One region of the Sporosarcina sp. P37 genome, then DNA from elsewhere that is predicted to be linked to it. Evidence: riboswitches for the same ligand, from Rfam matches in the RefSeq annotation. Region 1 holds a riboswitch; each other region holds the start of a gene.
The links. A riboswitch is a leader RNA that binds a small molecule or an ion and turns the genes downstream of it on or off. The one in region 1 is predicted to bind S-adenosylmethionine.
Positions count from the first base shown of each region.

Region 2: it holds a riboswitch for S-adenosylmethionine, as region 1 does, so the genes downstream of both, metA (homoserine O-acetyltransferase MetA) here and SporoP37_RS04625 (methionine ABC transporter ATP-binding protein) in region 1, are expected to answer to the same signal.
Region 3: it holds a riboswitch for S-adenosylmethionine, as region 1 does, so the genes downstream of both, SporoP37_RS07110 (methionine ABC transporter ATP-binding protein) here and SporoP37_RS04625 (methionine ABC transporter ATP-binding protein) in region 1, are expected to answer to the same signal.

Region 1 covers NZ_CP015349.1:863,265-870,642, forward strand. Annotated here, with positions in the region: gene sufC (Fe-S cluster assembly ATPase SufC) at 1-491, opposite strand, end outside; gene SporoP37_RS04605 (dicarboxylate/amino acid:cation symporter) at 755-1,936, opposite strand; gene SporoP37_RS04610 (hypothetical protein) at 2,070-2,312, shown strand; gene SporoP37_RS04615 (MetQ/NlpA family ABC transporter substrate-binding protein) at 2,380-3,234, opposite strand; gene SporoP37_RS04620 (methionine ABC transporter permease) at 3,301-3,969, opposite strand; gene SporoP37_RS04625 (methionine ABC transporter ATP-binding protein) at 3,962-4,987, opposite strand; SAM riboswitch class I at 5,135-5,240, opposite strand; gene SporoP37_RS04630 (thioredoxin family protein) at 5,291-5,590, opposite strand; gene SporoP37_RS04635 (toprim domain-containing protein) at 5,583-5,936, opposite strand; gene gcvH (glycine cleavage system protein GcvH) at 5,999-6,379, opposite strand; gene SporoP37_RS04645 (arsenate reductase family protein) at 6,456-6,815, opposite strand; gene SporoP37_RS04650 (acyl-CoA dehydrogenase family protein) at 7,312-7,378, opposite strand, start outside.
Region 2 covers NZ_CP015349.1:690,837-698,214, reverse strand. Annotated here, with positions in the region: gene SporoP37_RS03655 (thioredoxin family protein) at 70-384, shown strand; gene SporoP37_RS03650 (AbrB/MazE/SpoVT family DNA-binding domain-containing protein) at 550-819, opposite strand; SAM riboswitch class I at 970-1,076, shown strand; gene metA (homoserine O-acetyltransferase MetA) at 1,168-2,076, shown strand; gene SporoP37_RS03640 (YetF domain-containing protein) at 2,143-2,847, shown strand; gene SporoP37_RS03635 (HAD family hydrolase) at 2,886-3,545, opposite strand; gene SporoP37_RS03630 (spore coat protein) at 3,651-4,250, opposite strand; gene SporoP37_RS03625 (glycoside hydrolase family 18 protein) at 4,435-5,718, shown strand; gene SporoP37_RS17220 (hypothetical protein) at 5,841-5,984, opposite strand; gene gdhA (NADP-specific glutamate dehydrogenase) at 6,371-7,378, shown strand, end outside.
Region 3 covers NZ_CP015349.1:1,366,031-1,373,408, reverse strand. Annotated here, with positions in the region: gene SporoP37_RS07135 (carboxymuconolactone decarboxylase family protein) at 140-553, shown strand; gene SporoP37_RS17580 (hypothetical protein) at 559-684, opposite strand; gene SporoP37_RS07130 (reverse transcriptase-like protein) at 656-1,309, opposite strand; gene SporoP37_RS07125 (glycine betaine uptake BCCT transporter) at 1,593-3,074, shown strand; gene SporoP37_RS07120 (tRNA dihydrouridine synthase) at 3,332-4,294, shown strand; gene SporoP37_RS07115 (pyridoxal phosphate-dependent aminotransferase) at 4,416-5,582, opposite strand; SAM riboswitch class I at 5,812-5,923, shown strand; gene SporoP37_RS07110 (methionine ABC transporter ATP-binding protein) at 6,038-7,042, shown strand; gene SporoP37_RS07105 (methionine ABC transporter permease) at 7,044-7,378, shown strand, end outside.

The DNA.
Region 1 (7,378 bases):
GGTTTCAACATCATAAGCTGAAGAATTTCGTTGCGCTTTTTCTCTCCGCCTGAGAAACCTTCGTTCAAATAACGTGTTGCCATATCTTCATCCATTTCCAGGAACTCCATCTTGCTGTCCAGTTCACGGATAAATTTCATCAAGGAAATTTCGTCGCCCTCTTCACGACGGGCATTCATTCCTGAACGCAGGAAATCTGCGTTTGTTACGCCAGTGATTTCACTTGGATACTGCATTGCAAGGAACAAACCAGCTTTCGCACGCTCATCCACTTCCATTGCCAGAACGTCTTCTCCATCAATTGTGATGCTTCCAGATGTAACTTCATATTTCGGGTGTCCCATAATTGCAGATGCAAGTGTGGATTTCCCCGTACCATTGGGACCCATGATTGCATGGATCTCATTTGTATTTATTGTTAAGGTAACACCCTTCAAGATTTCTTTGCCCTCAATTTGGACATGAAGATCTTTAATTTCCAAAGTTGCCATTCCAATACCTCCAGTATGATCACTTGAATGGTTTATCCATTCTCTATTTAGTATCATTCTAATCTTAACCCATATTTGATTCGGTTGCAAATGTTTAAGAATCATTATAAATTATAAGCAAATTCATTGATTCTATGGGCCTCTATGAAATTTCACAGTTTATCATTTTTCAATTGACAACTAATGAATGAGAATCAACGAGAGATTAGTACATAAGAATTAGACAGAAAAAAGCCAGTCAAATGACCGGCTTTTTCTCTGTACTATGCTTTTTTTGTAAAACGGTCGACGATCATTGCAAGTGCGCCGTCGCCTGTAACATTTGTTGCTGTTCCGAAACTGTCCTGTGCCAGGTACAGCGCAATCATTAACGCCACCATAGCGTCAGTGAATCCAAGCATGGTGGAAAGAAGTCCAGTTGCCGCTACTACTGCACCGCCCGGCACACCCGGGGCTGCAATCATCGTAACGCCCAGCATGAAAATAAATTGCAGATACATGCCAAAGCTAATGTCGAATCCATTCATCAGCATGACGCCGATAGAGCAAGACACAATTGTGATCGTACTGCCTGACAAGTGAATAGTCGCAAACAGCGGCACCGCAAAATTTGTCACCCGTTCAGAAGCGCCGGTCTTTTTCGCCTGACGCAGTGTAACAGGAATCGTTGCGGCTGATGATTGCGTGCCGATTGCTGTTAAATAAGCAGGCAGCATCGTTTTCATCAGGACAAACGGATTACGTTTATTCAATGTACCCGCCACTGTATACTGGAATGTCAGCATAATCAGATGAAGAATGATGATCATGACAAATACCAGGATAAATACAGACAATACATTTGCCACTTCACCGGTATACGTCATATTTAAGAAAATCCCGAAGATATGAAACGGCAGCAGCGGAATGATTACGACAGAAATAACTTTGTCGATAATCAAGTTAAACTCTTCAAAGAATGACAGCATCGTCTTTCCCTTAATCGCCGCCATGCCAATTCCAAGCACGAATGCCATGAGCAGCGCCGTCATAATTCCCATCATCGGCGCCATTTCCATCTCAAAGAAGGCTTCTCCGGCAGCACGTGCACCTTCCGCAATCTCTGCATCAGTGGATTGATGAATAAAATTAGGCAGAATAGTCGATGCCGCAGCATACGCGAGCAATCCTGCGGTAATGGTGGAGCCATAGGCAAACGCTGCAGACATTCCCAGCAGCTTCCCTGACCCCGCCCCGAGCTTCGCAATACTTGGCGCGATAAACGCAATAATGATGAGTGGCACAATAAAGTTCAAGAATCCGCCAAACAACATATTGAACGTGGCTGCTAATCGAACGAACCAGTTCGCGAAACCTTCATGAATCGCGGGCAGCAATAATCCAAGTCCGATCGCCAGCGCAATGGCTATCAAAATACGCCAAATAAGCCCTAGTTTAAACTTCACAATACGTCCTCCTCAAATACACATATGTATGACTGAAACAACACAACTTTACCACAAGAGCGGGGAATAGAGAAGAAAATATTTTAGTTTATTTAGTGTCTTTGCTGCGGGGATGAGCGGGTGGCGGGCGGCTATGAGCGGACGCGATGACGCATTGAGCGCGTGGACGGCAGCTATGAGCGGGTGTGAAGACGCATTGAGCGGATACACGACAGCTATGAGCGGAGGCGATGCCGCATTGAGCGCCTGGACGGCGGCTATGAGCGGGTGTGAAGCCTCATTGAGCGCGTGGACGGCAGCTATGAGCGGACGCGATGACGCATTGAGCGCGTGGCAGGCAGCTATGAGCGGATACACAGCAACTATGAGCGCGTAACACCATATATGAACTCTATTTCCAATATAAAAACCGGCAGCTGCTCCAGCTGCCGGCCTTCTATTCATTATTTTACTGGAACTACTGATCCAGACCATTCTTCTACGATGAAATCTTGGATTTGTTCTGAAGTTAACACTTCTATCAATGCTTTGATTGCGTCGCTGTCTTCGTTACCGCTCTTTACAGCGATTACGTTAACGTAAGGAGACTCTGAATCTTCCAAAGCGATCGCATCTTCCATTGGATTTAAGCCGGCGTCGATTGCGAAGTTTGAGTTGATCAATAATGCGTCGCCTTCATCATTTTTGTACAATTGCGGCATTAATGCTGCTTCGTAGTTTGCGTCAAACTCCAAGTTCTTCGGATTTTCAACGATATCTTCTACTTCCGCCTTCACTTTTTCCACATCGTCAGCAAGCTTGATCAAACCTTTTTCTTCAAGCATAGCCAGTACGCGCCCGTGATCCGCTACAGAGTTACTGATTAAGATCGTTGCACCATCAGGAAGTTCTTCCAATGAATCATATTTCTTTGAGTAGACACCGATCGGCTCGATGTGAATTGCACCTGCATTGACAAAATCATAACCGAAATCTGCAATTTGACTCTCTAGATATGGAATGTGCTGGAAATAGTTCGCATCCAATGTGCCTTCATCCAAATCTTTGTTTGGCAGTACATAATCTGTGTAGCTCTCAATCTTCAAATCGTACCCTTTTTCAGCCAATAGTGGCTTCGCCTTTTCTAAAATTACTGCGTGCGGCGTGTTGGACGCTCCGACTGTCAAAGTCGTTTTGTCGCCCTTTTCTGCGTCATCTGCATCCTGTGCCGCATCTTCGCTGTTATCATCTTTTGTGCCGCATGCTGCCAGTGCCAGCACAAGTGCCGCCGCGAATAGACCAAATAAAAACTTCTTCATCTTCACATTTCTCCCTCTCCATTACTGGATTATATTTATGGTTGACAGGTTTCCCTGAAAATCCTGTTATCGCTTGTCCATACGTTTTACAAAGAAATCACCGATAAACTGAATGATGAATACGATGATCAAAACTAAAATTGTCGCCATCATCGTCACATCGCCGCGGTTACGCTGGAACCCTTCCAAATACGCAAGTGTACCGAGTCCCCCGGCGCCGATTACCCCTGCCATCGCTGTATATCCGACCAGCGCAATTGACGTCACTGTAATCCCAGACACTAGCGCGGGCATGGATTCAGGCAACAGCACTTTGAAAATGATGGTAGAAGTTTTCGCACCCATTGAACGTGCCGCTTCGATAACTCCTTTATCAATTTCTTGCAGCGCAATCAGCACCATGCGTCCGTAGAACGGTGCTGCGCCGATAATTAACGCTGGCAACGCGGCATTCGGTCCGCGCATACTTCCAATAAGCAAATTAGTCAGAGGCAGCAATAAAATAATCAAAATGATAAACGGAATGGACCGGAACACATTGACAAATGCCCCTGTAAAGACATTGGTGATTTTATTGGCCCAGAGTTGCCCCGGACTTGTCAGGAATAGCAGCAAACCGAGTGCGACACCAAAAATAAACGTGAATAACGTGGAGTACGCGGACATATAAAGTGTCTCGCCCGTCGCCGCCCACATTTTCTCCCAATTGACGTTCGGGAACCACTGCTCAATCATTCTTCAGCACCTCCGTCTTCACTTCATTGGCATCTAAGAAAGCGATCGCTTCATCAACAACCGCCGCGTCCCCTGCCAGCTGCAAGACCAGTGTGCCGTACGCGCCGTCCCGTGTAGTCGAGATATTTCCCTGGACGATATTGACCTCAATCGGGTATTTCCGGATCAGCTCAGCAAGGACAGGCTGCTCTGTACGCTCCCCGATGAAGGCTAGCTTAATCAGCTTTCCGTGTGGAGTTTCCTCCTGCAGGTGTGCGATCGCTGCGTCTGTATCGCCAGTGTCGGTCACCTGTGAAATAAAACGCTTTGTAATGTCAGCCTGCGGAGATTGAAAGACGTCGAGCACGTTGCCGATCTCCACGACCTTCCCTGCTTCCATGACTGCTACACGATGGCAAATCTTACGGATAACATGCATTTCATGCGTGATAAGGACAATAGTCAGTCCAAGACGTTCATTGATGTCTGTCAATAAATCGAGGATTGCATTTGTCGTTTCAGGATCAAGCGCGGATGTCGCTTCATCACAAAGTAGTACTTCCGGGTCATTCGCAAGTGCGCGCGCGATGCCGACACGTTGTTTTTGACCGCCTGATAACTGTGCGGGATAAGCTTTTTCACGGCCAGTCAACCCGACCAGATCTATCAGTTCTTTTACTTTTTGCTTGCGAACCGATTTTTTCACACCCGCAATTTCGAGCGGGAACATAATATTCTCTTCCACGGTTCTTGACCACAGCAAGTTAAAGTGCTGGAAGATCATACTGATTTTCTGACGGGCATTGCGAAGACCGGCTCCTTTTAATGTCGTCATTTCCTGTCCGTGAATCATAATGCTGCCGGACGTGGGTGTTTCAAGACCATTCAGCAGCCGAATCAAAGTACTTTTTCCTGCACCACTGTAACCGATGACGCCGAAAATTTCTCCTTCTTTGATGGTTAGCGATACATCATCTACCGCGATTATTTCTGAACGGTTCAAATGGAATTTTTTATGAACGTTTGTTAGTTGAATCATTTTCTGCACCACCTCATGTAATCCTCTTTCATTGTCTTCTAACGCCTGCCGGAGCTTAACGGCGTCTTTCGCTTTTGGTAATAAAAAAACCTTTCTGCGGACAAGCAGAAAGGCCGAACGTATAAGTCATTATGTACGTTTCCATTTCTCTCATCTGTCAAAGCGACTTGCTCTGAGTGAATTGGCACCATTTCACAAATGTGACGGTTGCCGGGCTTCATAGGGCACTTCCCTCCACCGCTCTATATAAGAGTTTTGTATTCAGTTGATTACCCTACTTATACCACACATTGAATTCCATTGTCAACTGAGTTTCCCGAGTAGAAACGGCACGGATTGAAAGGCATAAATCTTTTCAATTGGCTGCCCTTTACGATGAATGAGCAGGCACGGCACACTTTCGATTTCATATTCAATTGCAATTTCCTGAACATAGTTTAAATCTGCTTTTCCGATAGGTAACTTCGGACGCATCGTTTCAATTACATTCAGCATTTTGGAAGCAACTGCACATGTACCGCACATCGGGGTAAATAAATAGAAAGCGGCCACTTGCTCTGCCGCCTGTGCACGCTGCCAGTCTTCTATTGTCCAGTTATTCATGAGGTCCACCTGCCAAGTAGTTCGGATGTACTTTAAAATTGGCGGCCGCTAAAATGGCAGCCAATAATTTGACGGGGGTCGTTTCCACTTCACGGTAGAGACGGTCCGTATATAAATGTCTCGCTTCCGGATACAGTTGTTTGAAGAGCTTGCGAATAGAATCGCCTGAAGCGTCCGCATCCAGAAAAACGAAGAGTTCCTGTTGTTCGTAGGGTGCCAGCAGTTCTTCAATATGGTACGGACTGATGGTGCCGTTAGTACAGAGAATCTCCACCGGCTCAGCAAGGATCGGCAACAGCCGCTTGCGGTCGGAGCCGCCTTCCACAATTAGAACTTTCGTGTCCATGCTGTTTCCTCCCAGCGTATAAAAAAAGCGCTGAAACGTTCCAGCGCATTTAAATTTCGGTATTATTCAGCTGTCATTTCCTCGTACTGCTCAGCTGTCATTAACGCATCAAGTTCAGCTTTGTCTTCGATTTCGACAACAACCATCCACGCATCTTCATATGGAGATTCGTTAACTAATTCCGGGCTGTCTTCCAGATTTTCGTTTACTTCCACAACTTTACCAGTCAGTGGAGCGTATAATTCTGAAACAGTTTTCACTGATTCAACGCTTCCGAAAGGCTCGTCTGATTTCAATTGATCGCCTACTTGCGGCAATTCAACGAACACGATGTCCCCCAGTTCAGACTGTGCGAAATGTGTGATTCCAATTCGGTATTTACCGTCTTCTTCTTTTACCCATTCATGCTCTTCTGAATAACGCAATTCTTTTGGTGTGCTCATGTCGTTACCTCCAAAATTATAATAGTTTGTCTTTATTCAGTTTGCCATAGTTCCCCTGTAAAAACAAGAAACTAAATCATTTCTTCCACGTTTCTGAAAACGCGGTTTCATTAAATCCGACGGTAACTTTTTGGCCGTCAGAGACGATCGGCCGTTTAATGAGCATCCCGTCCGAAGCGAGCAATGTGATTTTTTCATCGTCTGTCATAGTTGGCAGTTTGTCTTTTAAGTTAAGCTCACGATATTTCTTGCCGCTTGTGTTGAACAACTTTTTCATTTCAAGGCCGGAGTTCTTGATCATCGTGCGCAGTTCGTCTTCGCCTGGAGGTTGTTCTGCAATGTTTTTTTCCTCGAATGAAATCCCTTCATTCTCAAGCCATTTCTTCGCTTTGCGGCACGTGGTGCATTTTGGATAACCGTAGTATGTCATAGTCATAATGGAATCCTCCTTTTTTTCAGTATAGCAAATAAGCGTATGCTGATGCCAACCAAGCGACGGGTCACTTTTTTTAGACTTTGAGAGGCTGGAGTTTGGCCAGGGGCGGGGATGGGCGCTTCGGAGGGGACGCTTTCCCGGGGGCCCGCGGTGAGCCAGCCAGGTCGCGTTGCTTCCTTTGGCTGTCTCGCCTGTCGGGCTGATCCTCCGGGAGTCGCCTCTCCTGCGCGCCAATCCCTTGCAACGCAAGCGGGTGATACTTATTGATGCTCACTGAATTGGAGTTGTAATCGTTATACAAGTATCTGAACTTGAACTTCATCAGGTTCTAAGACAAAATTAATTTCCAAACTACTTATAGGGCGTAATCCAAGTCCCGCCGCTATTCACGCAGGATTGAAGCGGGGCTGATGGCGGCTCCCAATGGATTAGCCAGAGCTTCAACCCGCACCACAAAAAAACGCCCCACACAGGAGGCGTCTAGTGTACGTTATGATTACACGATGTATTTTTCTGCTTCGATCAGCTTTTCTGCCGCTTCACGCTTTTTCGCAATCAGGTTG
Region 2 (7,378 bases), 170 kb from region 1:
CTAATGACAAGAAGTTGCGAAAAACGTGTATAGTGAAGCCTGTACTATTCAATAAAGGAGAGTCGGAAAATGAAAAAGCTAGAATCCATGGAGCAATTTGAGCAACTTAAAACAGAAGAACGAGTGATTTTTTTGTTCACCGCTGATTGGTGCCCTGACTGCCGGGTGATTGAACCATTCTTACCTGCATTGGAAACGGAATTCGCCGAATATCAATTTATCTCTGTAGACCGCGACGACTTCATTGATCTTTGCAGCCAGCTTGATATATTCGGAATCCCGAGCTTCGTTGCATTCAGTGAAGGCAAAGAAACTGGCCGATTTGTCAGTAAAAACCGTAAAACAAAAGAAGAGATCGAAGAGTTTATTAATAGTTTAACGTAATATAGCACGGAGTTTTAACGGGCTGACACATGTCGATATGCGGTAAGACCGAAGTGCTGACAGTCTGCTCAACGCTGAAAACTCATCAAAAAACTGAAGACAAGCTCCTGATTACTGGAGTTTGTCTTCAGTCTCAAACTGTCTCATCACTGAGACGGTTTTTTATTACGTGAAATCTTTCAGCTGTTCCAAAAGGATTTTGGCGCCTTGCGGACTGATGAAAAAGCCGTTTGATAACTCTTTATTTTCGTCCAGTACTTCACCAGTAATGAAACAAGCTCTATTGACTTGGTATTTTCTCAGAATAATCCGGTCATCCTCTGCGAAAATCTCGATAGGGTCTCCCTTATCAATCAGCAAAGAATTTCGAAGTTCTTTTGGAATCACAATTCTGCCGAGATGATCAACTTTACGAACAATGCCTAAAGACTTCATAAGCTCCGCCCCCGGGAAAAGTAGTTAGTAGTATCTATTATACACTAACGGACGCTGTCTACAATTTATGAAACTCGAATGCGCAGAAAAATTTGAAAATTAAACTATACAATTTATTTATTAATGCTATAATAGTCAATAATTAAATATTTCTTATCAAGAGAAGCTGAGGGATTTGGCCTGATGAAGCTTCAGCAACCTCTGTGCAGACAGGAAGGTGCTACCTCCAACAAGATTGTTGTCTTGAGAGATAAGAACGGTGAACGGCAAACCCTGATTTCTTATCTTTAGAAAAAAGGGTTTTTTTATATGGAAATACTAATGAGAAAAGGTCAAGGAGGAATTGGAATGCCAATTAATATACCGAAACATCTGCCGGCAGGAGAGTTATTGAAGAAAGAGAAAATTTTTATTATGGACGAAGAACGTGCGGTCGCACAGGATATCCGTCCGATAAATATTCTGATATTAAATTTAATGCCTGAAAAAGAAAAAACGGAACTGCAGTTGCTCCGTTTGCTGGGAAATACTCCTTTGCAAGTAAATGTTACATTCTTGAATACAGCTACGTATGTTTCCAAAAATGTCAGCCAGAATCATCTGGAAACGTTTTATACGACATTTGAACATGTGAAACACCGCCGTTTTGACGGCATGATTATAACTGGCGCACCAGTCGAACTGATGGAATTTGAAGATGTTGTCTATTGGAAAGAGTTAGAGGAAATTATGGATTGGACGAAAACGAATGTTACTTCCGTCCTGCATATATGCTGGGGCGCACAAGCGGCACTTTATCATCACTACGGTATTAACAAGTTTGAATTGCCAAAGAAATGTTTCGGTGTGTTTTCACATGATATTACTGATGCGACGGTGAATCTCGCCCGCGGATTTAATGACGTTTACGTGGCACCGCATTCCCGTCACACAGGTGTTTCATTGGAAGAAATTAAAAAACATCCTGATTTGACTTTGCTTTCAGCTTCTGAAGATGCGGGTGCATTTATTGTGATTTCCAAGGATTCTAAACATATTATGGTGACGGGTCATTTAGAATATGATGCCCATACGCTGGCAGAAGAATATGCACGGGATGTACAAAAGGGAGCGGACATTGACGTTCCAGAAAACTATTTCCCGAATGATGACCCGACAAAAGAACCGAAAAACACATGGCGTTCACACACGCATTTATTGTTCTCAAATTGGCTCAATTATTATGTATACCAAAAAACGCCATATGTCTGGAATTAAAAGGCGCGGTGAATAGATGCTTCTAGTTTGCACATACTCCGACTAGTGGAGGTGTATGTTGTGAACATTGATGAATTTTGGGAATTGGCTTTTTGGGAGATGACGCTGCGTACAGTCATTTCATTTGTCGTGCTGCTCATTTTGGCACGATTTATGGGGAAGAAGCAAGTGTCCCAGCTGACATTTTTTCATTATGTGACAGGCATCACGATCGGTTCGATTGCAGCCGATTTGGCAGGAGAGTCTGAAACTCCATTTTTGAACGGACTGTATGGCATGATCTTATGGGCATTGCTGACAATTTTAGCTAATTTTTTATCGTTTAAATCCATTAAGCTCCGTGTGCTGCTTGACGACAAGCCGATGATTGTCATTCAAAATGGGAAAATTATCGAAGGTTCTTTGCGAAAATTACGGTTAAGTTTTAATGATTTGAATATGATGCTGCGTGAGCAATCAGTATTTTCCGTGAAAGACGTCAATTTTGCTATTTTTGAAACAAACGGCAATTTAAGCGTCCTGCTGAAAGCGGGTGAAGAACCTGCCACGAAGAAAGATGTAAAAGCAGCTGTCACGCCGCCGAAATATATTCCAACAGAAATTATTACGGACGGCAAAGTAGAAGAGAAGAATATGCGTGAATTGAAACTGACCGACGTCTGGCTGACAGAGCAGCTAAAAAAGCAAGGCATATCCAAACCTGAACATGTATTTTATGCGGAAATTCAGACAGACGGCAGTTTATATATCAATTCATTAAAGTCGCCATAATGAGAAGGGCCCTGATCTTACATCAGAGCTCTTCTTTTTTATAAAATCTCCCAGTTCCGTTTCTTTGCAACAGCTCTGAGTTTCTCGTCAGGACGAACAGCCACGGGATGCCCGACCTGCTCCAGGACGGGCAGATCCGAAATGCTGTCCCCGTAAGCGAAGCTGCCGGCCCAGTCGACGCTCTCTCCTCGCAGGGCATAATTGATTTGCTCGGTTTTTCTTGTGCCCTGAATATGTAAAAACGGCTGATCCATTGCGATATGTTCTCCAGTTGACGGGATGTCCGTACCGATGATTGTATCGAATGTCAAATGACTGGTAACTGCAGTTAAAAAAGGTGTATATGCACCTGAAACGAGTAACACGCGGTAACCTTCTTTGCGGTGTTTTGCCAGGCGGCTGACGACTTGCTCATTAAAGTCCGCCATCATGACGTCCTGCATGCCGGTGAAAAACCCTTTTAGCTCCGTAAGTGTTAATGATTCGAGTGCCTGCAGATAGAGCATCATGGAACGTTCTTTCATTTTGCTTTCAGGAAGAATATTTAATTTATACCGGATATAAAGCGGCAGGATGGAACGATAAAATTTCCCATAGTATTTTTTGTGGACCGGATGTTTTTTTAATTGATCCATCAATAATTTAAACGTTTCTTCTTTGTACAATGTACCGTCAAAATCAAAAATCGCAACTTTCATAGTAGCACCCCTTTAGCTGTATTTCTCACTACAGTATACAAATATAATGTACAGGAAAGCAAAAAAGCAGATGGAGTAATGACTCCACCTGCTGAAACAGAACGGTTATTGAAGGTTTTTGGGCATGGCTGGCTGACCTTGAAATGGGGCGAATGAATTCAATAGCATCTGCATATCATGCGTATTCAGCTGCGGCACTTGGTAATACTGATGCTTGTTTTGATAAATCGCCAATTCATAGGCCATTTCAATACAGTTCGCTACAGAATCGGCAAGTACCCGGCGGACAACAGGGTTACATACTTCCAATGAAGCGGCTGTCTTGCCTGTCGCGCCTTCCTTGGCAGCCCCAAGCAAGAACCCGGATATGATCTCATCAGTGATTTCACTTGTGGAGTGGATTGGCTTGGAAGGGGCTTTTTCCTTTATGCCGTAGACAAAGTCGCTGCCTGCCTTCATTTGGTAACGCTGGGTCGGATGAGAAGGGTCTTTGCCTGATTTGAAGCATTCGACGGTAATATTGTATTCGTCCAGCATAAACCGGTATTGGCGGTCCAGAATATCCAGAAGTTCGGGGTCCTGTACATGAGGACGCAGAATCATTGATTGATTCAAAGCTCCCACTGCTGCATTTAGAACTTCATGAACATCAAATAATTCATGACCGCCATGATTCATCGATGGGGGAACCTGTTCGCCCTGCATGTTTTGAGATGTTTCGAATTGATTTGTCAACTACATTTCCTCCTTCAATTGTCGTTTGCATCGAGGATAGTATGTGAAGCAAAGATGAACGTATACACATAATCAATCGATTGGTTAATTCATGCATAGCGGGCAGTATGTGATCATATTATTGGGGTAGAACTAGAGAAGGGTAGTGGAGTTCATGCAGATTCATGTAGTTTCACAAGGGGAGAGCTTATACAAAATCGGTAAAATATACGGCGTTCCGTACGAGCAAATTGCGGAAGCGAATGAATTAGAAAGCGACACGCGACTTGCAGTGGGACAAGCGCTTGTCATTCCGATTGTCGGCTCATATTATTGGGTGCGGCCGGGAGACAGTCTGTATTTGATTGCCCAGCGATTCGGATTAACCGTCGCACGACTAGCGGAAATTAATTCGATTAATCCTTCCTCACGATTGATGATCGGTCAGCGGCTGTACATCCCTCAGGAAGTCAAAACGCCAATTGACTCGTTACTGTATGTAGAACCGAGAACCCCGGTCAGTCAGGACATGCTGGCTGAAGTGCGCAGACGCGTGGATGGACTGACTTATTTGGCGATGTTCAGTTATGAAGTCCAGCGGGACGGCTCACTGAAGGCGCCCAGTCTGGCAGATATTCCGGCTATCGCCAGCAATGCAGGGGCTGTAAATATGATGGTGCTAAGCAATCTTGAGAATTTTTCGTTCAGTGCAGAATTGGGGCATGTCCTATTCACTGATCTTGAAGCACAGAACCGGATGATTCAAAATGCTATAAAAATCGCCAAAGAAGTCGGCTATAATGATATTCATTTCGATTTTGAATTACTGTTCCCTGAAGACAGAGAATTATATAACCAGTTATTGCGTAATGCACGGGACCAGATTCACAAAGCTGGTCTTACACTTTCTACAGCGCTGGCCCCAAAGGCAGGAGAAGTGACGACAGGAATATATGGCGCGCATGATTATAAAGCACATGGAGAGATTGTGGATTTCGTTACACTGATGACCTACGAATGGGGTTACACATACAGTGCACCGCAAGCCGTCAGCCCCATTGGACCGGTTTCAAAAGTTGTAGAATATGCAGTGAGTCAGATCCCGCGGGAGAAAATTTTTTTAGGCCAGAATTTATATGGGTATGATTGGTCTGCTCCGTTTGGTCAGCCGGACAGTAAAGCTGCCGCGGCGCTCAGTCCCAGAGCAGCGACTAACTTGGCAATCGAGGTAAACGCGGCAATAGAATATGATGCGCTGGCGCAGGCACCGCATTTTACGTACTACGATGCAGAAGGCACACAACATGAAGTATGGTTTGAAGATGCAAGGAGCATTAATGCGAAATTTAATCTGTTAAAACAATTTAGACTGCGCGGCATCATGTACTGGAAACTCGGACTTGCGTTTCCGCAAAACTGGCTGCTGCTTGAAGATCGGTTCACTGTGCGAAAACGGTAAAAACTGAGGCATTGCATCACGCATTATCTGTATGCAGTTAAAATAATGCGCTTTTGACGGATACAATGTTTTACAGAACAAGAGCCTTTCCTGAAATCAGGAAAGGCTCTGTGATACGTTTTTTATTCATTCGTTAATACTTTCATTGCGTTTTGGAACATTTCCATGTCTGGATTTACGAGTAAAGCAGGTAGGAAAGCAAATGTCATGATTAGCAGTAAGTTTGCTCCTAAAAATGAGCGGAATGTATGAGATTTCTTTGTCATGGCGCTTCGCCTCTTTCTTTTCGTAGTAGTTCCCACGCGTTCGGAAACCTATTCAAATCAATAGTTCAACACCAATTGTTTGAATAGTTTAATAATACACTATATTCAATGAAGTGTAAATGAAAATAATCAAGAGAGTACATAAAATTGACACAAAAGTTAAATGGAAATAGAGAAATTAGAAAAAAATCTTGTAACTTGCTCTGTTTTCAGTAATAATATTGAAATACAAAGAAATATTGCGAACAATTAAAATTCAATTTATTAAGCAGGATTTATTCTTTTCATAAACTAACACTAGTGTTTCTGAAGAAATAGGATAGAGAGAGTGAGCGACTAGTCGCTCATGAACGCATAACGAACAACTTGGAAAGGGATGATTGCAGATGACAAAGATTGGTGAAGTAGATTATAACAATCGTAAACGAGCAAATGATTACGTTCATGAAGTATATGAACTGGTAAAGAAAAGAAATCCAGATGAAAAGGAATTTTTACAGGCAACAAGAGAAATATTCGATTCCCTTCGTCCGGTCTTTGCCAAGCATCCCGAATTTATGTCAAACGGTATTCTTGAGCGCATTACAGAACCTGAACGAATCATTTCATTCCGCGTAGCTTGGGAAGATGATAAAGGGAAAGTTCACGTCAATAGAGGTTTCCGCGTTCAATTCAACAGCGATCTTGGACCTTATAAAGGCGGATTGCGTTTTCACCCATCCGTCAATAACAGTATTATGAAATTCCTGGCTTTCGAGCAAATATTCAAAAATGCCTTAACCGGACAGCCGATAGGCGCAGGTAAAGGCGGCTCGGACTTCGATCCAAAAGGAAAGTCAGATCGTGAAATCATGCGTTTTACACAAAGCTTCATGACGGAACTGAGCAGACATATCGGTCCGGATATTGACGTGCCGGCAGGAGATATCGGTGTGGGCAAACGTGAAATCGGCTATTTATTTGGCCAGTATAATCGTATTAAAGGCGGCTATGAGGCCGGTATCCTTACAGGAAAGAATCCGGATCACGGCGGCAGCTTGGGCCGGAAAGAAGCGACGGGCTATGGTACGGTGTATTTCGTGGATGAGATGCTGAAAGAAAACGGACTTTCATTTGAAGGCCAGACAGTTGTCGTGTCAGGTTCAGGAAATGTTTCGACGTATGCAATGGAAAAAGCTATGCAGCTTGGTGCAAAGGTCGTTGCGTGCAGTGATTCTGACGGTTATATTTATGATAAAAACGGCATTGATCTGGATCTGGTGAAAGAACTGAAAGAAGTCGGCAATAAACGGATTTGGGAATATACAAAAGAGCATTTAGAAGCAGAATACCATGCGGATTGCACAGCAATTTGGTCAATCCCTTGTGATATTGCACTTCCATGTGCGACACAA
Region 3 (7,378 bases), 500 kb from region 1:
TTATATACATCTGTGTCTAATTGCAAGTATTGTCGAAATATACGCACAAAGCTTGGGTTTACGGCGAAGTTTGGTACAATGGGGAGTACAATCGCCGTTTGACAATATGGCGTGTCACATTATCCGGGAGGTTTTAAATATGGCAGAAGATCGTTACCAGCGAGGTTTGGAAAAATTAATGGAGCTTACGCTATCAGGTGAAGATAATCCATCGGGCGAGATGGAAATTGGCGACAGCTTTAAAGATGTTGCGCCGGATTTAACTAAGTATGTCGTGGAATTTGCGTTCGGTGATATTTATTCGCGTCCAGGGCTCGACAATAAACAAAAGGTCCTCACGACCATTACTGCTCTTGTCGCACAGGGCAAGCCGCAAATTGAAATGCACATCAAGACAGGGCTTGATGTCGGTTTGACGCCTGATGAGATCATAGGCTGCATCATGCACCTGATCCCGTATACAGGGTTCCCAAGTGTGCTGAATGCGCTGACGGCTGCTCAAAAAGTGTTTGCGGAACGCGGCGTATCCATTACGAAAAACGATGATAACTAACATGTTTACTCATTAAGAGATAAGGCACTGGTCACCGGATTGTAAAGGTGATCAGTGTCGTTTTCTGTTTCGGGATCATTCGCCGTAATGGCCGGCTGTCCGTCATCTTTCACTGGTAGCCATAATTTCAACACCCGCCATTGCCTGTGCTGCCAGTTTGTCAGCCTCGTGATTTGCTTTCCTGGAAACCAGCTCATATTTCGGCTGGAGTCCAAGGGCGTTCATCTTCGCTTCAACCTTATCCGCCCAATTGTATAAATCCTCTTCAATGACCGGCCACTCTTCGCTTAAATGATGAATCGCAACTCGCGAATCTCCAAGTACCCGGACAGGTAAATGATGGACTCCCAGCATCTCCAACTCTTGCAAGCAAAGATGAAGTGCGGCATATTCTGCTTCATTATTTGATGTCAGTCCCTGAACGAATGCATTTTTCCGGACTCTGTATGACTTTCCGTTTTGGTCATAATAGATGACACAGCCAAGCCCGGCAGTTTTCTGGTCCCAGTCATATCCACCGTCAAAGTAGATCGTGATATTATGCGGATCTGTCTCAATGCCTTTTAAGTAGCCTTTTAATTCCTTCAGCGTCCAGGAACTGTCATACTGATCTACAAATTGCACTTGCTTCGCACGGCCCGTTTTTTCTATGTCTTCAACAATTATTACAGCCTCTTGCGCAGGCATTTCTTCGGACGTAAACACTGTTGCCTTACCTTTTGGTGTTTTATATGTCCATTCAATGATTACTTCCATAGTAATTCCTCCAATATTTAGTTTTTATTAGCAGCGCCTGAATTTTAGTAGGTATTAGGTCATAATTAATTTATTATCTTTTACCTTATCATAACGGATTTATTTATCTGTTTTGCGCTTTTTGTTATATTTCATCTATGTTTAGAGTGCTTTATAAAAAAAATAAAGCGTAACACTGCTGATGAAAGCCTGTAATTTTCGCTTTTGCTTTCTCGTCAAGGTATATGTATAGTATATAACCGTTCATCAGACGAATAAATAAACTATCTTTGAAAGGAGAAACATGAGAAAAATATCAAATGTATTTTACATTACGATTGCATTAATCATCGTCACGGTCGGTTACGGTGTGTTTGCATCGGAAAGTTTTGAGGAAATTACAGTGAATGCGAAGAATTTTGTCGCCTCTTCTTTTGGATGGTACTACCTCCTTTTGCTTTCCGCACTCTTATTATTAAGCATCTTTCTGATTTTTAGTCCGTACGGAAAGATTCGACTTGGTAAAGATACCGACAGACCTGCATTTTCTACAGTTACTTGGATTGCTATGCTGTTTTCAGCAGGAATGGGGATCGGGCTGGTTTTCTACGGAGCAGCTGAACCGCTGTCGCATTTCATTAATCCCGCAACAGAAGATCCAAATACGGATGAAGCATTTAAGGAAGGGCTGCGCGCATCATTTTACCACTGGGGACTTCATGTGTGGGCAATGTATGGAATCATTGCTTTATCACTTGCGTATTTCCAGTTTCGTAAAGATTCACCTGGTTTAATTTCAGCAACATTGAAACCGATCTTTGGCAAGAAAATGGATGGCCCATGGGGGATTCTGGTAGACGTTCTTGCAGTCTTTGCTACCGCTTTCGGTGTGGCAACAACTCTCGGTTTCGGTGCTGTTCAAATTAATGCAGGGCTGAATTATCTGTTTGGGTTTGAAATCGGAACGTTCTCCCAATTTATCATTATTGCTGTTGTTACGGTTCTGTTCATCATATCTGCGTGGTCAGGACTAAGTAAAGGCATCAAGTATTTATCCAACACAAATCTGGTGCTTGCTGTTCTGCTTCTTGCGTTCGTAGTTATTTTAGGACCGACACTGCTGATCATGAATATGTTCACTGAATCTCTTGGGGGCTACGCAGGAAATTTGATCCAAATGAGTCTTCGTACGGCACCGCTCAATGAAGAGCACCAGCAATGGCTGTTCGATTGGACAATTTTCTACTGGGCTTGGTGGATTTCATGGGCGCCATTCGTCAGCATGTTCATCGCACGTGTTTCAAAAGGACGTACGATCCGTGAGTTCATGGTTGGCGTACTTTTAGCTCCAACATTACTTTGTGCATTCTGGTTCTCCGCATTCGGTACGACTGCAGTTGATATGCAGCGCAGCGGAATTGCGGATATCGCAAGTTCTTCGACAGAGCTGGTAGTCTTTGAAATGTTCCATGAGTTGCCGTGGTCATTTATCATTTCCGTTATAGCTATTCTGCTGATCGCATCATTCTTTGTGACTAGTGCGGACTCGGCAACATTTGTGCTGGGGATGCAATCGACATATGGATCGCTGACGCCGCCTGCGAGTGTGAAAATTATTTGGGGTATACTTCAATCATCCATTGCATTGATCTTGTTGTCAGTCGGAGGCCTGTCCGCTTTACAAAATACGATCATTATCGCTGCCCTGCCATTTTCATTCGTCATGCTGCTTATGGTCATATCGCTGATGAAGGCGCTGGGCAGTGAAAAAATAAGACGCAGATAGAGCGAGTACACCCAATTCTTTATGCAAAATATACGAAACCGCTGCTCATCTGACAGCAGCGGTTTTACTTCTGTCAAATAAACGCCAGGATGATTGTTACAGCTGCTTTTTTCAATGCTTACTAAAAGATAGTGGAATTCACCATCATTTCTTTTGTATAATAGAAAGACTGGCCTGTGCACAGTTTATGTATGTTCAGGAAAGCTGAAGTATTCATACACATAGGCAAGTTATGAAGAGAGGATTTGAACGTAACGATGAGCACTAATTTCTGGCGTGATTTACCGTGGCCGTTTTTTATATTAGCACCGATGGAAGATGTAACGGATGTCGTGTTTCGCCATGTTGTAAGTAAAGCGGCACGGCCGGATGTCTTCTTCACCGAGTTTACGAATACAGAAAGCTTTTGCCATCCGGAAGGTATTTTCAGTGTGCGCGGCCGTTTGGCATTCACGGAAGATGAACAGCCGATTGTCGCACATATATGGGGGGATAAGCCTGAGCATTTTCGCGAGATGAGCATAGGGATGGCGGAACTTGGGTTTAAAGGGTTGGATATTAACATGGGCTGTCCTGTGCCGAATGTGGCGACAAAAGGCAAGGGGAGCGGTCTGATCAATCGTCCCGACACGGCAGCCGCCATCATACAGGCAGCGAAGGCAGGGGGATTGCCTGTCAGTGTGAAAACCCGCCTTGGCTACACAGATATTGAAGAGTGGCGCACATGGCTCAGACATGTGCTGGAGCAAGATATCGCCAATCTGTCAATCCATCTGCGCACCCGCAAAGAGATGAGCAACGGGAATGCGCATTGGGAGTTAATTCCTGAAATCAAGAAACTTCGCGATGAAATAGCACCTGATACGCTGCTGACTATTAACGGAGACATTCTCGATCGCCAAATGGGTCTCGAGCTTGTAGAAAAGTATGGCGTAGATGGGGTTATGATTGGCCGCGGAATATTCCACAATCCATTTGCATTTGAAACAGAGAAGAGAGAGCATGATCATAAAGAACTGCTGGATCTTTTGCGTATTCACCTGGATCTTTTTGATAAATATTCGACAGAGCTTGAACCGCGGTTATTTAAACCGCTGCGCCGATTTTTTAAGATTTATATTAAAGGGTTCCGCGGTGCGGCTGAACTCAGAAATGAACTGATGAGCACGAATACGACTGATGAAGTGCGTGCATTGTTAAATAGTGTGGATCTGGACTGACCTTCTTTTTGAAATGACAGCAGTTATTTGTACACTCACAACAAAAGCCTCCTTGTGATTCCGGAATATAACGGGATCACAAGGAGGCTTTTTATTTACTTCATGTAAGATGAGCGTCTTCTTACTTAAATAAACCGAGCTTTTCGATGCGGCGCACGGCTTCTTCCAGACGTTCTTCACTCTCTAATAAACCGACGCGAATATATCCTTCGCCGTGCGCGCCAAACCCGTTTCCAGGAGATACCGCAACATCTGCTTTATCCAGCAATAAATTAGCAAAGGTTTCGCTTGTAAATCCGTCGGGAACTGGAAGCCAGGCGAAAAATGAACCAGTAGGCGCTGTTACATCCCAGCCGATGCGTTCGCACTCTGTGAGCAATACTGTCAGGCGGCTCTGATAAAGCGCCACTAACTCTTCTACGCATTGCTGCGGGCCTGTTAAAGCCTCGATTGCCGCCCGCTGAACCGCAGGGAAGATGCTTGTAAATAAGTGGTCCTGCAACAGATTTAATGCTTCCACTATTTCAGGATTACCGACCGCAAAGCCGACGCGCCAGCCTGCCATATTATACATTTTAGAGAGGGACAGCATTTCAATGCCAACATCCTTTGCTCCTTCAGTTTGTAAAAAACTGATTGGCTTCTTGCCTTCAAAACCAATTCCTCCATACGCAAAATCCTGTAAAACAGCAATTTGATTTTCTTTGGCGAAAGCCACCGTCTTTTCATAAAATTCAGGTGTTGCTGTCACGCCTGTAGGATTACTCGGATAATTCAAGTACATCAGTTTAGCATCTTTTTTCTGCTCGTCAGTTAATTCTTCATAATCAGGAAGAAAATCATTTTCCTTGCGCAGCGGCATCGTTTCAAATCGGATATCCGCTAAACTGACTCCCGATAAATAGTCAGGGTACCCCGGATCGGGCAGGAGTAATAATTCGCCTGCATTCATAATAGCCAGCGGCAGTTCTACGACGCCAATTTTCGTGCCTCCGAGTACCGCAACTTCTGTTTCAGGATCAATTGTGACGTTATATTCCCGCTGATAGTATTCTGCCACCGCTTGTTTCAGCGCAAGTGTTCCTCTAAATGGAGAATAGCCATGTGTGGCCGGATCTTCAACAGCTTCCTGCAGCGCTTTAATAATATGTGTAGGTGTTGGCTGATCAGGGTTTCCGCGTCCCAGATTAATAACGTCTCTGCCTTCAGCCTGTGCCTTTTCTACTTTTTCCAGTAATAACGTAAAGAAATGCGGAGGGAGCTTTTGTAACCGATTGGACAAAGCCATAGTCTATTCCTTCTTTCTCTGATGAGGTATTTGCGTTAAGTATACATAGATCATACTAGACTTTACAATAGAAGGATTGTAATTCAATGCCGGATAATGCAATGAATCGATGGAGAAAAAATAATACTGATAGAAAAAGTCGGATTTTATGAAAATATAGCGTGAATCAGCTTGACAGTTTAATTAATTCAGACTAGTATATATTTTACGCATAGAATTTAATAGAAATCTCTTATCGAGAGCGACTGAGGGAAAAGGCCCGATGAAGTCCAGCAACCCCTTGAATGAAACAAGGAAGGTGCCAAATCCTGCAGAATGGTTTTCCATCTGAGAGATAAGCTGAGAATAGTTCAGTACTTCTTTCATTTAGAAAATGAAAGAAGTTTTTTAATATAAAAGATTAATTTCAGCTGCATGTACTTAGTAACTGCTGGGATACAGAAAGAAGGGAGAACATGATTCAAATACAACATTTGTCTAAGGCGTATCAGACAAAAGATAAAGTGGTAAAAGGTGTAGATGATGTATCACTGGACATCGGGACCGGGGAAATATTTGGCATTGTCGGATATTCCGGAGCGGGAAAAAGTTCTCTCATACGCTGTTTGAATTTGTTGGAAAAGCCTACAAGCGGCACTATTTTAATCGACGATGTAGATTTAACGAAGTTATCGGGAGCACAGCTTCGGCAGGCACGTTTGAAAATAGGGATGATTTTTCAGCACTTTTATTTAATCAGCCAAAAGACGATATTCGAAAACATTGCATTTGCACTGCGGGCGGCAAAAATGCCTTCAGACAAAATAGAGGCACGTGTCATGGAACTGCTTGAAATGGTAGGACTGTCTGACAAGCGCAATGTATATCCTGCGCAGTTGAGCGGGGGACAGAAGCAGCGTGTCGGTATTGCAAGAGCGTTAGCCAATAATCCATCTGTGCTGCTTTGCGATGAAGCGACATCCGCACTGGATCCTAACACAACTATGTCCATTTTGCGTCTGCTGAAAAAGATCAATAAAGAGTTGAACATCACAATAGTTTTAATTACACATGAGATGAATGTGGTAAAAGAGATTTGTGATCGGATGGCGATTATGCAAGCGGGCAAAGTGATTGAAGAAGGTCCGGTGTATGACATTTTTGCTAATCCTGTTCAACCTTTGACGAAGGAGTTTATCAGCAGTGTGGTTTCTTATGATATTCCTGAAAGTGTCACTGCCGGCCTAGCCGGCACATTGATAAAAATCACGTTTAAAGGTGAAGTCGCAATGGAAGGTGTAATTTCCGATACGATGCAGAAGTATAAAGTCAAAGGGAATTTCCTGCACGGGTCGATTGAATATATTCAGGAACGGGCACTCGGGATTTTCTTGATGGAATTACAGGGAGCGCGCGAAGATGTAGAGCAGGCCATTGCATACATACTGGAACAAAATGCTGAAGTGGAGGTGATCCGATAATATGTTCGATGTGTCCCATATCATAGAACTGATGCCGGATATCACAAAAGCTTTCGGCGAAACGTTATATATGATCGGTATTTCACTTTCCATTGCTTTAGTTATCGGTCTGCCGCCTGGGGTTCTGTTATTTACAACGGATAAAGGATTAATTCTGGAGAATCGTGCAATTAACTCTATAGTCGGATTTTTCGTCAATGTCGTCCGTTCTATTCCGTTCATTATTTTGCTTGTAGCACTAATCCCATTAACCAAACTAATCGTAGGGAACACGATTGGCCCAACTGCAGCAAGTGTATCTCTTTCTGTGGCAGCCATTCCTTTCTTCGCAAGAAT